3 regions of the Sutterella megalosphaeroides genome follow, and region 1 is predicted to be linked to each of the others. Evidence: riboswitches for the same ligand, from Rfam matches in the RefSeq annotation. Region 1 holds a riboswitch; each other region holds the start of a gene.
What was found. A riboswitch is a leader RNA that binds a small molecule or an ion and turns the genes downstream of it on or off. The one in region 1 is predicted to bind lysine.
Positions count from the first base shown of each region.

Region 2: it holds a riboswitch for lysine, as region 1 does, so the genes downstream of both, S6FBBBH3_RS04490 (Na+/H+ antiporter NhaC family protein) here and S6FBBBH3_RS05905 (amino acid permease) in region 1, are expected to answer to the same signal.
Region 3: it holds a riboswitch for lysine, as region 1 does, so the genes downstream of both, S6FBBBH3_RS05215 (APC family permease) here and S6FBBBH3_RS05905 (amino acid permease) in region 1, are expected to answer to the same signal.

Region 1 is NZ_AP018786.1:1,388,363-1,392,795, forward strand. It holds gene S6FBBBH3_RS05895 (pyridoxal phosphate-dependent aminotransferase) at 1-615, shown strand, start outside; gene S6FBBBH3_RS05900 (transposase) at 839-1,183, shown strand; gene S6FBBBH3_RS05905 (amino acid permease) at 1,312-2,778, opposite strand; lysine riboswitch at 2,976-3,142, opposite strand; gene S6FBBBH3_RS05910 (hypothetical protein) at 3,268-3,729, opposite strand; gene S6FBBBH3_RS05920 (ABC transporter permease) at 4,192-4,433, opposite strand, start outside.
Region 2 is NZ_AP018786.1:1,014,395-1,018,827, reverse strand. It holds gene S6FBBBH3_RS04505 (dipeptide ABC transporter ATP-binding protein) at 1-511, shown strand, start outside; gene S6FBBBH3_RS04500 (hypothetical protein) at 660-1,106, shown strand; lysine riboswitch at 1,476-1,654, shown strand; gene S6FBBBH3_RS04490 (Na+/H+ antiporter NhaC family protein) at 1,967-3,349, shown strand; gene S6FBBBH3_RS04485 (M20 family metallopeptidase) at 3,399-4,433, shown strand, end outside.
Region 3 is NZ_AP018786.1:1,221,518-1,225,950, reverse strand. It holds gene S6FBBBH3_RS05225 (hypothetical protein) at 1-259, shown strand, start outside; gene S6FBBBH3_RS05220 (multiheme c-type cytochrome) at 494-2,290, opposite strand; lysine riboswitch at 2,585-2,759, shown strand; gene S6FBBBH3_RS05215 (APC family permease) at 2,938-4,350, shown strand.

The sequences.
Region 1 (4,433 bases):
ACGGGGATCGTGACCGACAAGGCGAAGCTCTCGGGCTGGATCGAAGCTTCGGCTGCCGCCAAGGCTCCCGTTTTCTTCCTCGTCGACGAAGCCTACGGCGAATTCGTCGAGAATCCCGCCTTCGAATCGGGCGTGGTCCTTGTGAAAAAGGGCCTCGACAACCTGATCGTCACGCGCACCTTCTCGAAGCTTTACGCCTTGGCGGGCTTGCGTCTCGGTTACGGGATCGCAACGAAATCCGTCCTTGCCGAGTGCGATCTTTTCGAATCGGTGGATAATATCAACCTCGCGGGTGCCGTCGCCGCCGCGGCGACGCTCGCCGACAAAACGTATCTTGAAACGTCGCTTGCGGCGACGAAACTCTCGAAGGCCATCGTGACGAAGGCCTTCGACGAGCTCGGGATCAAGTACCTCCCGTCGGAAGCGAACTTCATCTTCCACCAGGTGAAGGGCGACTCCGAGACGTACCGCAAGCACATGGCCGATGCGAACATTCTCGTCGGCCGCGCGTTCCCGCCCTTTACGGGCTGGAACCGTCTCACGCTCGGTACCCCCGGCGAGATGAAGGCTTTCGTCAAGGTCCTCAAGGACTTCCGTACGAAGGGTCTCATCTGACCGAAAGCGCGCGAGGATGGGGGATTACGTTCTCGCGCGCGGGTTGCGGCTCGTGCGACTGCCGGGGTGCGGTCGCACGCATCAACCGCCGTTTCCCCGGAGAAACTCTCGGCCCAGAGCGCGGGCCGGGAGTTTTTTCCGTTTTGGGGAGAACGATCCGAGCCCCCGTCACCGCGCAACGATCGAGGCACAATAGACGTGTGTGTCTTTCCGGAGATCGGCCATGATCGTCTACACGAGAGCTCGGTTCACGCCCGAAGCAAAACGCGTGGCCGCACGATATGTCGTAGTGACGGGCTGCCCTGTCAAGCAAGCGGCCGAGGAACTTCTGGTTGCCCGCAGTACGCTCTATCGTTGGGTTGCGGAATACCGCCGAGATGAAGAACTCGTCGGGCAGTTCTTGTCGAAGTTGACGCCCGACGAAGCGCAGAAGTTTTCGGACTGCAGAGAAGCGATCGAAAAAGAACTATTCGAAGAGACCTTGGACCGGCTGAAGAAAGAGGCGCAGTCGGAGCGGATGTATCCGCCGCCTTGGAAGCTGCCTCCTCTTGAGTTTCCGTACGATTAAGTGACCGCGGCGTGCGGTGAGCGAGGGTGCGGCGCGCAAGCGCGACCCAACGAGAGCGTCGAAGTCCCGCGCCGAACGTGAAAAAACCCCGCTCGCGCCCTGTACGAACGGGGTTTTTCAGGGGAGCATCACGCCCGGTATTTTGCCGGGAACTCCATGTCTTCGTAGCGTACGAACTTCGTCTTCTTGACGAGCTTGTAGCCGAGCCAGACGGCGAGGAAGAGGGGGATGCCGATGTAGGTCGCAGCCACCGAGGACCAGTCGATCGTGTCTTCGAGGAAGGCCTTGTAGTTCTGGCCGAGCATGATCGTCATGCAGAGCACGAAGGCGAAGATCGGACCCCAGGGGAAAAAGCCCGAGCGGTAGGGAAGCTTCGAGAGGTCGCATCCCTTCAGGACGTAGCCGCGGCGGAAGCGGTAGTGACTCACTGCAATCCCGAGCCAGGCGATGAAGCCGCACATCCCCGAGGTGTTGAGAAGCCACAGGTAGACGTCGCGGTTGTCAAAGAGCGACGTGAGGAAACAGAGGCCCGCCACCGCCGTCGTCGCGACGAGCGCGTAGCGCGGCACGCCCGAATTCGAGAGTCGAGCGAAGCACTTCGGCGCGTCGCCTCGGAGCGCGAGCACGTAGAGCATGCGCGTTGCGGCGTACAGGCCCGAATTCCCCGCGGAGAGCACCGACGTGAGGATGACGGCGTTCATGAGGGCGGCGGCCGACAAGAGACCGGCATGCTCGAAAACGAGCGTGAAGGGGCTCACGGCCACGTCCGCGATGTCGTTTTTGAGAAGACGCGGGTCCGTGTACGGGATGATCAGGCTGATGACGAAGATCGAGAGGACGTAAAAGAGGAGGATGCGCCAGAAGACCTGTCGCACGGCCTGCGGAATCGCCTTTTCGGGGTTTTGCGTTTCGCCCGCGGCGATGCCGATCAACTCCGTCCCCTGGAAGGAAAAGCCGACGACCATCGCGACGCCGATCAACGCGGGGAACCCGCCCACAAAGGGGGCGTCCCCCGTCGTCCAGTTCGCAAAGCCCGCGGGGATGTCGTCCGTGAGGATCCCGAAGATCATCGCGCAGCCCGTGGCGATGAAAAAGACCACGGTGAGCACCTTGAGGAGCGCGAACCAGTATTCGGTTTCACCGAACCCCTTCACGGAGAAGAAGTTGAGAAGGAAAATAAACCCGAGGAATAGGGCGCTCCAGAGGGTTCCGGGGACGTCCGGAAACCACCAGCCCATGACGAGCTGCGCTGCGACGAGGTCGACCGCCACGGTGACGGCCCAGTTGTAGCAGTAGTTCCAGCCGAGCGCGAAGCCGAACGCTTCGTCGACGTAGCGACGCCCGTAGGTGGAGAAGGACCCCGCCACGGGTTCGTAGGCGGCAAGCTCCCCGAGGCTCGTCATGAGAAAGTACACCATGAGGCCGATCACGGAGTACGCAAGGAGCGCGCTCCCCGGGCCCGCTTCGGCAATCGTCGCGCCCGAGGCGACGAAAAGCCCCGTGCCGATCGAGCCGCCGATCGCGATCATGGTGACGTGGCGCGACTTGAGTTCGCGCTTGAGGCCGGACCGGCTGCCGGCGTCTGTTTCGGACATTCTTGGAATTCCTTCGGAAAAAAGAGAGTTGCGGTTCCGTGCGACATCCATCGGTGTCGCACGGGGCCCGTATCCCTTTCCGAAGGCGTCGCGGGGTGATTCAAAAAGCAATCCCTGCGACGAACGGACGGTGTGTTCGTGCCCGTAACGCCAGCCGACAGCTCCTCCGTCACCGACCGAAGCTTGGGGTCGTTCGCAAGCCGAACGAGCGCTTCGTCGCGACGGGAGTGATGCGGATCTTCTCCGCATCCCCAACTGCCCTCCCGCGTCCGGCAGGGCGTTTCGGCGGACGGCCCCTTCGATCGGCTTCTTCGGGTACCCCCTCGGCCGTCTACTCATGCTCGCCCGCGCCTCTATCACGCATGGTTGCCGACCGGATTTCGGGCGGCAAAGGACACATTGTTACACAAAATGGAGGATTTGTGGGTTTTCCTTGGAGAAAGGCACGTTCCGGAAACAAAAATCGGGCGTATCGAAGCTTGAGTGTGCTCAGCGTTTGAGTTGTTGCTCGGGAATCCGAACGTTTCGATAGAAACGTCCGTTATTCGTTGCGCGTAGTCCCACGTCCCAGAGAACGGTGCCCGTGCGGTCGGTGAGTTTGTTGGCGCCGAGGATGCGGGCGCCCGGTATTTCTTTGAGGGCGGCCGCCTTGACGTACTCGGGGATTTCACTTGCCGGCACATCTTCTTTGGCCGAGAACAGCGTGCCGTCGGGTCTGATCCGAAGTTCGACCTCGCGATCGCCCGCAAGTTCGAAGTCGGCCTCGAAGGTGTTCGTATCCTCATCAAAATCCCATTCGATGCGAGGGATATCGCCGAAGGTTGTTTGTACGTAAGCACGAACGACTTCCGGTACGGCATCTGCCATGAGGTCTTTGGCCGATACGCTTGAAGCGCACGCGAGAAGTCCGAAAAGGCAGGAAAAAAGTGTTGTTCGGGTGAGGTCTTTCATGGGACAAAATCAAAAATGACGAAAAGTTGTCGAGACCCTCAGTTCTTCTCGCCGAAGAGTTTTTCCTTGAGCGCGGCACCCGCCTTGTCGATGCTCGAAAGCGCGTTGTCGTAGCCCTTTTCGAGGCAGGCCTGGGAGAGGGCCTTCCTTGTCGGCGACTTCCTTGATGTAGGCGGGCGAGCAGGTCTTTTCGTTCGGCGTGATCGACTGATTGCAGCCGGCGAGAAGGAGCGCGGCGGGGACGGCCAGAGCGATGATCTTAAGCATTGCGGATCGGTTCCTAGTAAGGTTTCTCGGAGAAACTCGCGTTGTAGTCGGTCGGACGCGCAAAGAGGAAACGCTCGGGCGCCCGTCGGGCTCAGTATGCCAGAGGCGGGAGGCCGAGAGTGTGCGAATTCGTTACGCACCCGCGCGTCTGTTGCGCGTCCCGATCTCCCGCGCCCTTCGGCTGTTTCAGGCACATCAGGTGACCTTGTGCCGGAAGAACCACGTTGCCGCCGGAATCGTAAGTCCCGTAAGTAGGAGGAGCGGCCAGAGGAAGGGGCGAATCGCGTCGAAGCCCGCACCCTCGAAATAAATCATGCGTACCATCTGGATCCCGTAGCGTGCGGGGTTGAAGACGGTCGCCGCCTGCATGAATTCGGGCATCGCCCCGACGGGGGTCATGAGGCCCGAGAGGATGAGGGCGGGAAGCACGAAGAAAA
Region 2 (4,433 bases), 370 kb from region 1:
CACGATCCGCTCGACCCTTCTCGAAGGGATGGAAAGCCTGCGCCCCGAGTGGTCGAAAGCGCAACGCCTGGAGCGACTCGAGCGGCTCCTTCACGCCGTGGGCCTGCCCGCCGATGCCGCGGACCGACTTCTGCACGCCTTTTCGGGCGGGCAACGGCAGCGCATCGCCATTGCGCGGGCGTTGTCGGTCGAGCCCAAGCTCATCGTCTGCGACGAACCCACGTCGGCCCTCGACGTCTCGGTGCAGGCGCAGATTCTGAATCTCCTCAAAGCCCTGCAGCGGGAGTTCGGACTCGGGTACCTCTTCATCACCCACAATTTCGGCGTCGTCGAATACATGGCGGACCGCATCCTCGTCATGAAATCGGGCCGCATCGTCGAAACGGGCGACGCGCAGGCGATCCTCACGCACCCCGTCGACCCCTATACGCAGAGGCTCCTTGCAGCCGTGCCCCGACTCGGCGAGAAAGCTTCGAAGCTCTTTGACCGCAGCCCCGACGCGTCCGACTGAAAACTCAAGCTTCGGTCGCACTTTCTTGCATTCCGCGGCGTTCGCTTAACGCGACTTTGCATGGGCGCGTCCTATACTGAACATACGTTCACTCGTATCCGATCGGGTACGAGCAAGAAAACCCTACGGAAGAAGAAGGAAGAAAACCATGACCACGCGTCGCAAACTGATTTTCGGCACGGCGGTGCTGCTTGCCGCGGGCGGTTGGGCGGGAGTCGCTTCGGCCGCTTCGGACGAACTCCTCGCCGACCTCCTCTACGGCGTCACCGACGCGCTCACCCGCGAATACATTCGCGAACACTACCGCGAAGGCCGCTGGGACGGACACCGTTGGTACTACGACGGGCGTTGGTATTCGCGCGACGCCTACCGCCGATTCCTCGCGGAACGGGCGGCCGCCTTCCATCGTCCGCCCCCGCCGCCTCCGCCCCGTCCGGCACCTCCGCCTCCTCAAGCGCATCGACCGCCACATCGGCCCGAGCCGCCCGGCCACCGTCCGGGCGGGCCCGGCGGAGCGGCTGGTCCCGGAGGGCCCGGCGGGCATCGTCCGGGCGGACCCGGAGGTCCGGGCGGTCCCGGCTTCGGCCCCCGCTGAGTTCTTCAACGCGTCCCCCCTCCCGAAACGCCTCGCACCGAGCGACTCGTTTCGGGACAAGGGGGATCCCGCTCAACCGGTCGCGGCAACCCGCGGCCGGTTTTCCGTTGAGTTGCCGTCGATTTGCCGCACGGCATCCTTTGCCTTATTTCTCCTTATTTCCTTATTTTTTCTACGAGTTTTCCGCACTAGGCACAACCCCCTAGTAAACCTCGGAATAAACCGACCCTTCGAATACGCATTCGGGTTTTCGAGCTCGGGTGATTTCCCCCAGACGCCCTTTTTCGTTGCGCGACGCACCCGATCGTCACAAACGAACTAAGGCCTTTTCGGTACGGACCGCGCGCTTTTCGCAGTGCAGAATGGAATGACACAGGTAGAGGTTGCGGTCTTCAAGAGTACGTTTCTCCATACACGCGAAATCGAGGGGAAGCCGAAAGGGACGACCGCCGAAGGGCGCCTGGGCCGTTTCGCGGGTCGAAAGCGCACCTGGGACCGGAGAGAACATCTCCGGGACTGTCGCGGCAACGCGGAGCGCTACCGGAACACCCGAAAAAGAGAACGAAACCCCGCGACGGAGTGCGCGCGTCGGTACCGAACGGCCGAAAAGCCAAAAGAGGACCGAGGCCGAAACACAACCTCACGACGGGGGACCGCCCTCACACCGACGGAGCGTCCGTCGCGCTACAGGGCGGCCGAAGGTCAACAAAAGGTCGGGGTCCGGAAGCGGACCTTCGACCTTTTTTCGTCTTGCCGAAGAGCTTTTCGCCCTCGCTTTTCCCTTTTTCGGAGGCCCAGCCATGAACCCGTCCGCCGCATCCTCGACAACATCGCCGATCGGCGCCCGCGCAGCCTTTTCCATGCTTGCCGTCGGCGTCTTCGTTTTGGTTTTCGGTCTCATGGAGCTTGAGCTCAACGCGCGCATCGTGCTTGCGATCGACGGCGCGATCATGTGCGCGATGGCCTGCGCCTTCGGGATCCGCTACGACGATCTGCAGCGCGGCATTCGCGATACGATCGCCTCGATGCTCGTGGCGATGCTCATTTTGCTCGCGGTCGGCGTCCTCATTGCCGTCTGGATGGCTTCGGGCACGATCCCGACCATGATTTACCTCGGGATGCAAGTGATCACGCCCTCGATGTTCCTTCCGGTCGTCTGCATCATCTGTACGCTCATGAGCGCGCTCGCGGGTACGTCCTGGGGAACGCTCGCCACGGTGGGCATCGCGTGCATGGGCGTTGCCGAGGGCCTCGGCGTTCCGCTCGAAGCCGCGGCGGGCGCCGTGTGCGTGGGGGCCTTCACGGGCGACAAGATTTCGCCTCTTTCGGATTCGACCGTCATCACCGCGACCGTTACCGACACGCCCTTGATGGAAGGAATCCGGCACGCCCTCGTTTCGACGGGACCCGCCTTCCTTCTGAGCCTTGCGTTCTTCTTCGTCTACGGGCTCTCGCTCGAAACCCACGCGGCGGCGAGCGGCGCCTACGACGAAATCCTCGCGACGCTTTCCGCGAACTTCGACCTGAGCGTTCTCACGCTCCTACCGGTTCCGGTCGTGCTCGCCCTCATCGTGCTTCGCAAGCCCGCCATCCCGACCTTCGTCGCAGGGATTGCCGCGGCCGCTCTCATCGCCGTAGTCCTTCAGGGCGAAAATCCGCGAGACCTCATGAACGCCATGTATTCGGGCTACGCCGCCGAGACGGGCTCGAGCTTCGTCGACACGATGGTGAACCGCGGGGGCTTCACGAGCATGTTGGGCACGATCGGCCTTCTGATGGCGGCGGCGATCTTCGGGGCGCCCCTGCGCACGGCGGGTGTCGCGGACGTGCTCCTTGCGTGGCTTCGCGAACGCGCCCGCACGAGCCGATCGATGAGCTTCGCGGTGATGGTGCTCCATGCCGTCTTCTTCACGATTACGGGCGCCTACTACGTGAGCTACCCCGTTGTCGGCGCCATGACGAAGGACCTCTTTCCCGCGTACGGGCTCTCCCGCAAGAACCTGATGCGCATGATGATCGACACCGGTACGGGACTTGCGCCCATGGTGCCCTGGTCGACGACGGGCTCCTACACGGCCGGCACGCTCGGGGTCGCGAATCTCGCCTTCACGCCGTTTGCGCCGATGCTCTGGCTCTCGATTCTCTTCTCGGTCTTTTACGCCGTCACGGGCCTGTGCACGGCCAAGCTCGAAGCCCTTCGCGACGAGCGTGCGACGGGACGCGCCGAAGCGCAGCCCGCCTGAGTCCGGACGCTTCTTTCATCCCCATCGACCCACTCACGGAAAACGCACCATGGATCCCCTCATTCAACGCTGGTACGACCTCATCAACATCCGCTCCGTCAACGGGCGCGAGCTCGAAATCGCCGAACACATCGCGGGCCTCATCCGCGGCTTCGGCCTGACGCCGCACTTTTCGCGCTTCGACGAGGACGTCGAGGGCGTGCGCCCCTCGGTCTGGACGGAGCTCGACTCGGGCCGTCCCGGGAAAACGATGCTTCTGATCGGTCACATCGACACGGTCGACGTGACGCTCGAAAACTGGAAGACGAATCCTTTCCGCGCGACCGAAATCGACGGCAAGGTCTACGGGCGCGGCGCCATGGACATGAAGGGGGGCCTCGCGTGCCTCCTTTCGACCCTCGAATACTTTGCGGCGCACCCCGAGCGCTTCTCGGGGAAGATCCTCGCCGCCTTCGTTTCGGACGAAGAGGGCTTGAGTCGCGGGACCTACGCGCTTTGCGACGAAGGCGTGCTCAAAGCCGACTACGCCGTCATGGCCGAGTGCCGCTTTACGAACGCGGCGATCGGTTTCCGCGGTCGCTACAGCTTCGAGGTCACCGTGCGCGGCGAGTCCGCGCACGCGAGCCGCTACCCGCGCCGCGGCGAAAACGCGCTCATTTCGGCGGGAAAGCTTGCGGTCGCGATCGAGGCGCTGCCGACGAAAACCCACCCGAAGCTCGTCGGCGGCACCTGGTGCGTGCGCTACATGTCTGGGGGCAACCCCGACACGCTCGTCGTTCCCGACAGCTGCTACGTCTTCGTCGACCGCTACGTCGTGCCGGGCGAAACGTCCGAGGACTGCATCGCGCAGATCCGCTCGGCGGCAGCCGACCTCGGCCTTGCCGATAAGGTGAACGTCCGGCTGAAGCCCCGGAAAAGCCCCTACATGCAGTCCTTTGCGGTCCCCGAAGACCACGAACTCGTGACGACGCTCGTCGACTGCTACGCCGACGTGACGGGCAAAGCCCTTGAACTCGCCTACGACCCGTCGGTGTGCGACTCCAACATCGTCGCCGTCACGCTCGGGATTCCCGTCGTGACGTTC
Region 3 (4,433 bases), 170 kb from region 1:
GAACAGTTCGACCGGTTCGGGCACGTCGGACGGAGCCGTCCTCACGTCGCCGATCGGCCGCAAGCGCACCGGTCGTCGTAAGGACGCCCGGTCTGCGACCCCCTTCGGGCGCCTCGTCGGGTACGGCGTCGCCGCGCTCGGCTTTGCGCTCCTCTTGATCTTCATGAATCTTCCGGACAGCGAACCCGCCGTGCCGTTTGCGGTCATGATGATTTTCGCGGGCCTCTATCTTGCGGGCGGCGACGCGAAGAAGAAGTGAGCTTCGCGCCTTCGGGCCCGACGAAAAAGATCCGCCGACCGTGAAGCCGACGGATCCCGCAACGAGTCCCTCAACAAATCCCTCAACGAATACGCTTCTCGGGGCGACGCACCAAGCGCCGCCCCGATGTCTTTTTCAGCTTCCCGATTCCGCTCCCCCGAACCGGAGCCCGACGCCCGAGACAACACGGACTCGGCGGTTCGGGGTTTCGGAATCTCTTCGTCAGCGCTTCAGTCAGCGCTTCAACCCGTGCGCCTTGCCGAGCGCTTCGGGCGTGTGGCAGGTGTTGCAGCGTTCGGGCTGAAGGTCTTCGAGCTTGACGCCGAATTTCCCGCCCATCTCGGCGATGTGGGCCTTCGCCTTCTCGTTTTTGACGAGTTTCCCGTAGGCGTCCCGCGTGTAGGCGTGGCACGCGAAGCACGTCGCCGCCATGGGCGAGGCGTAGGCGTTCACCGTGAAGTCGACCGCAGGATGGGCGTTCGAGTCGGGGTCGTACGCCGTATCGAGCGCAAGCGGGCGACCGACCTTGGCGAGGCGCTCCAGGCCGAAGCTCTCGCCCTCGTGGCAGGCCGTGCAGTCGCCGCGGGACTTCGCCCATTTGACTTCGCGAACGCCGCCTTCCGCGCGCTGGCTCGGGCGCGTCCCCGCATGGAGCGAATGGATCCAGACCTTCATGTCCGGGTACGAGAGCACGAGGTCCTCGATGAAATCGGGCGAATCGGCGTTCGTCATGTAGTCGCGAATCGCGGCCGTGGGCGGCGTATTCGGATTGTGGCACGTGACGCACGGGAGCGTCAGGTCGTTCGTCGACCCGCCGAAGCCCGGCATCGCGCGCGGGGCGTAGCTCTTCGGCTTGAAGGGCGTCGTATGGCGCCCGTTTTCGTCGTCGTGCCCCGAGTAGCAGGTCGTATCCGCGTAGTGCTTGTTTTTCTTCGTCACCTGCGAGTGGCAACTGCGACAATTGATTTCGGTTTCGTCGTGCTCGGCGTTGTAGCCGTGACAGGTCCCGCACTTGGCGTTCGACGTAATCGTCGGGCGCAGGGCCGTGAGGCGTTCGTGCGGAACGAGCCCCTTTTCGTCGAACACCCAGAGGTCGTTCCAGGCGGCGTTCTTACGGTCGCGACCGCTGTCGCACGCCGCGAGCTTTTTCGCGTCGTCGAAGCAGTAGATCAGACGGTTGCTCACGACACCCACCTTCCCTGCTTTCGGGGAGGACGTCGAAAAGCGGTCCTCAAGCACGACGGGGCCCACGCGGTAGGTGAAATGTTCGCCGTCCGTGCGGAAAAGAGGCGTCCGTTCGCGCTCGCCCGCGGGCGTGCGCCCGAGCCCCTTTTGCGTGACGTCGCGTTTGTTCGACTTCACGAAAATCGGCGTCCCGCGACTCATCGTGAAGTCGCTTTCCGCGTCCCAATTGACGTAGAGCTGGAGATTCTTGATCCACGGGGCGTCCGCGGGGTCTTTCGTTGCGAGCGGAACGGGTTGCCCTTCGGCGTCCAAGAGCCGGAACGTGACCTCGGCATACGCCGCATCCGCTTCGCGCACGATTTTCGCGTCGGTCACGTCAACGGAGACGAGCGACTTGAGTCCTTCGCGCGCGGTCGTTTCCTTGGCGCCCAAGTGCGCCGCGCGCACGGCGTCCGTCGTATGGCAGGAGGCACACTCGGCGTCCGAAAGCTTTTTCGCGTCGTGGGGAGCTTTCTTGGCAAAGTCCGCGTGGCACCCGGAGCACGCATTCGCCCGAGCGACGAGAAAACGTCCGTCGTCCTCGTGGCACTGGAGGCAGTCGCCTTCGGGTCGGGCAAGGTCGCCCGCGTGGAGCGCATGGATTTCACGCGGGCTGTGCGCGCTCAGATTGGGCGTCACCGTGTGGCACGCGGTGCAGGCGGCGCGCTCCGGAGCAGACGCGGTCGGGGTCGAACCCGCCGCTGTGACGGAAGTCGAAAGCGAAGCCGCAAGGGCAACGGCGCACGCGAGCGCGAACGACGACGGTCGGAACGAAGATCGAACGGGAGAAAGGACGGACGGGGTCATGGCGGGCACCACGGAAGGTCTTGGAAGCTCTTCGGAGTACGGTCGGGGCTCGTTCTTGCGGGCCCGATCGTGCTTGGGGCCATTCTACGGGGCCGCATCCCTGCGGCCGATTCGGACTTGCACGCATTCCGACCGAGTTCGAGGGATATTCCCTACCCGAAGTTACTCAAGAACCCCTAATCCAAATCGCCCACTCGCTTTGATGCGACTGAAAGGATGGAACAAAAGTTATGTTTACAGGATTTCCCTCGTCCCCGCAGTGCGCGTTGCCGTGCGAAAGTTATCGGACAGAAAGTTGTGGATAGAGGCGCGGGGCGAATGAGTAGCCGTTCGAGGGGACACCCGGAGACGACGGTGAAAGGTCAACCCGCCGAAACGTTCGGACGGGTGCGTCCCTGCGTTGGGCACCGGCGAAATACGTCGGTGACTCCCGGCGAAGCTTCGCTTCGTCGGAGGCGCTATCGGCGGAGCTTGCGACATCGAGCCCTCCGTTTTCGGCGTCCGACAGCGCTTCGGTCGTCTCGGAAGGGGCGCGGGCGCACGGGCCGAGGACGGGTTCTCTTATAAGCCGCATCACCGACGATGGTGAGTGCGGCTTTTTCGTTTGTATTTTTTTCGACCCTTTTCCCCTTTTTCGGAGAAACCCCGTGTCCAATTCCCACGAACCCGCAACAATGAAGCGCGAAGTGAGCCTCTTCGGCGGCATCTCCGTGCTCGCCGGCATCATGATCGGCTCCGGGATCTTTTATATCGGTGCGATCGTTCTGCAGCGCTCCGGGATGAACCTCGGCCTCGCGCTCCTCGTTTGGCTTATCGGCGGCCTCGTGACGCTTCTGAGCGGCATCTGCTTTGCCGAACTCGGCGCGATGATGCCCAAGGCGGGCGGCTACTACGTGTACCTGCGCGAAGCCTACGGCGAACGCGTCGCCTTCATGTGCGGCATCACGAATTTCTTCCTCTCCTCCTCGGGCTCGATCGCGGCTTTGGCCGTGGCGTTCGGGGCGGCGCTCTCGAGCATCTATCCGCTCGACCCCCTGGTGCAAAAGGGGATCGCTCTCGCGTCGATCTTCCTTCTCACGGTCCTCAACATCCGAGGTGTGAAGTTGGGAAGCACCGTGCAGAACCTCTTCATGATTTTGAAGATGCTCCCGATCGTGCTCATTCTCGTGTGCGGTCTTGCCATGGGGACGCAGTCGCCCGACCTTCTCACCTTCGAGCTTCCGGAAACGCATGCCGCGCCCTCCTTCCTCGAACTCTGCAGCATGGTGGGCTTTGCCGTCATCGCGACCCTCTGGGCTTATGAAGGCTGGACGAACCTCAACACGATCGCCGAAGAAATCAAGAACCCGAAGCGCAACATTCCGCTTGCTCTCATTCTCTCGATCACGGGCGTGGCGATTCTCTACGTGCTCTTCAACTATGCGGTCTATCGCGTCCTCCCTTTCGAGACGATTCAGCAGCTCGTTGAAAGCGGCGACTACTACCTCGGCACGGCGGCCGCGAAGGAACTCTTCGGTTCCGCGGGCATGATCGTCGTGGGTGCCGCCATGATTCTCGCCATCTTCAATTCCTTGAACGGCTGCATCATGGTCTTCCCGCGCATGTACTTCGCCATGGCCCGCGACGGCGCTCTGTTCCCGAGCCTCGCGAAGCTCCATCCGACGTACCGCACCCCGATGAACGCCCAGATCGCTTCCGCGGTGATGGCCTCGATTCTCGTGTGCTCGCGCACGCTCTCCGAATTGACGAGCCTCGTCGCCCTCTGCGGGATCATCTTCCACGGCCTCACCTTCTTCTCCGTGATCGTGTTGCGCCGCAAGTACCCGACGATGGAGCGCCCCTACCGTGTTTGGCTCTATCCCTTCACGACGATTCTCATCTGCCTCGTCATGATCGGTCTGGCTTTGAACACCCTCGAGCAGGATCCCGTGACGGCGCTTCTCGGCCTTCTCGTGCCGCTCGGCGGGCTCGTGATCTACGAACTTTTCTTCCGCCGTCGCCACGACGCGCTTGAAAAGGAACGCGCCCTCGAAGGGAAGGACGCCCTCGGAAGCGAATAATCCTAAAGCACCTGTCCGAAACACCGCGCGACCGATGACTGCCAAGGAGCGGTCGCGCGGAGTCTTCTCCCCGAGTTCTACAT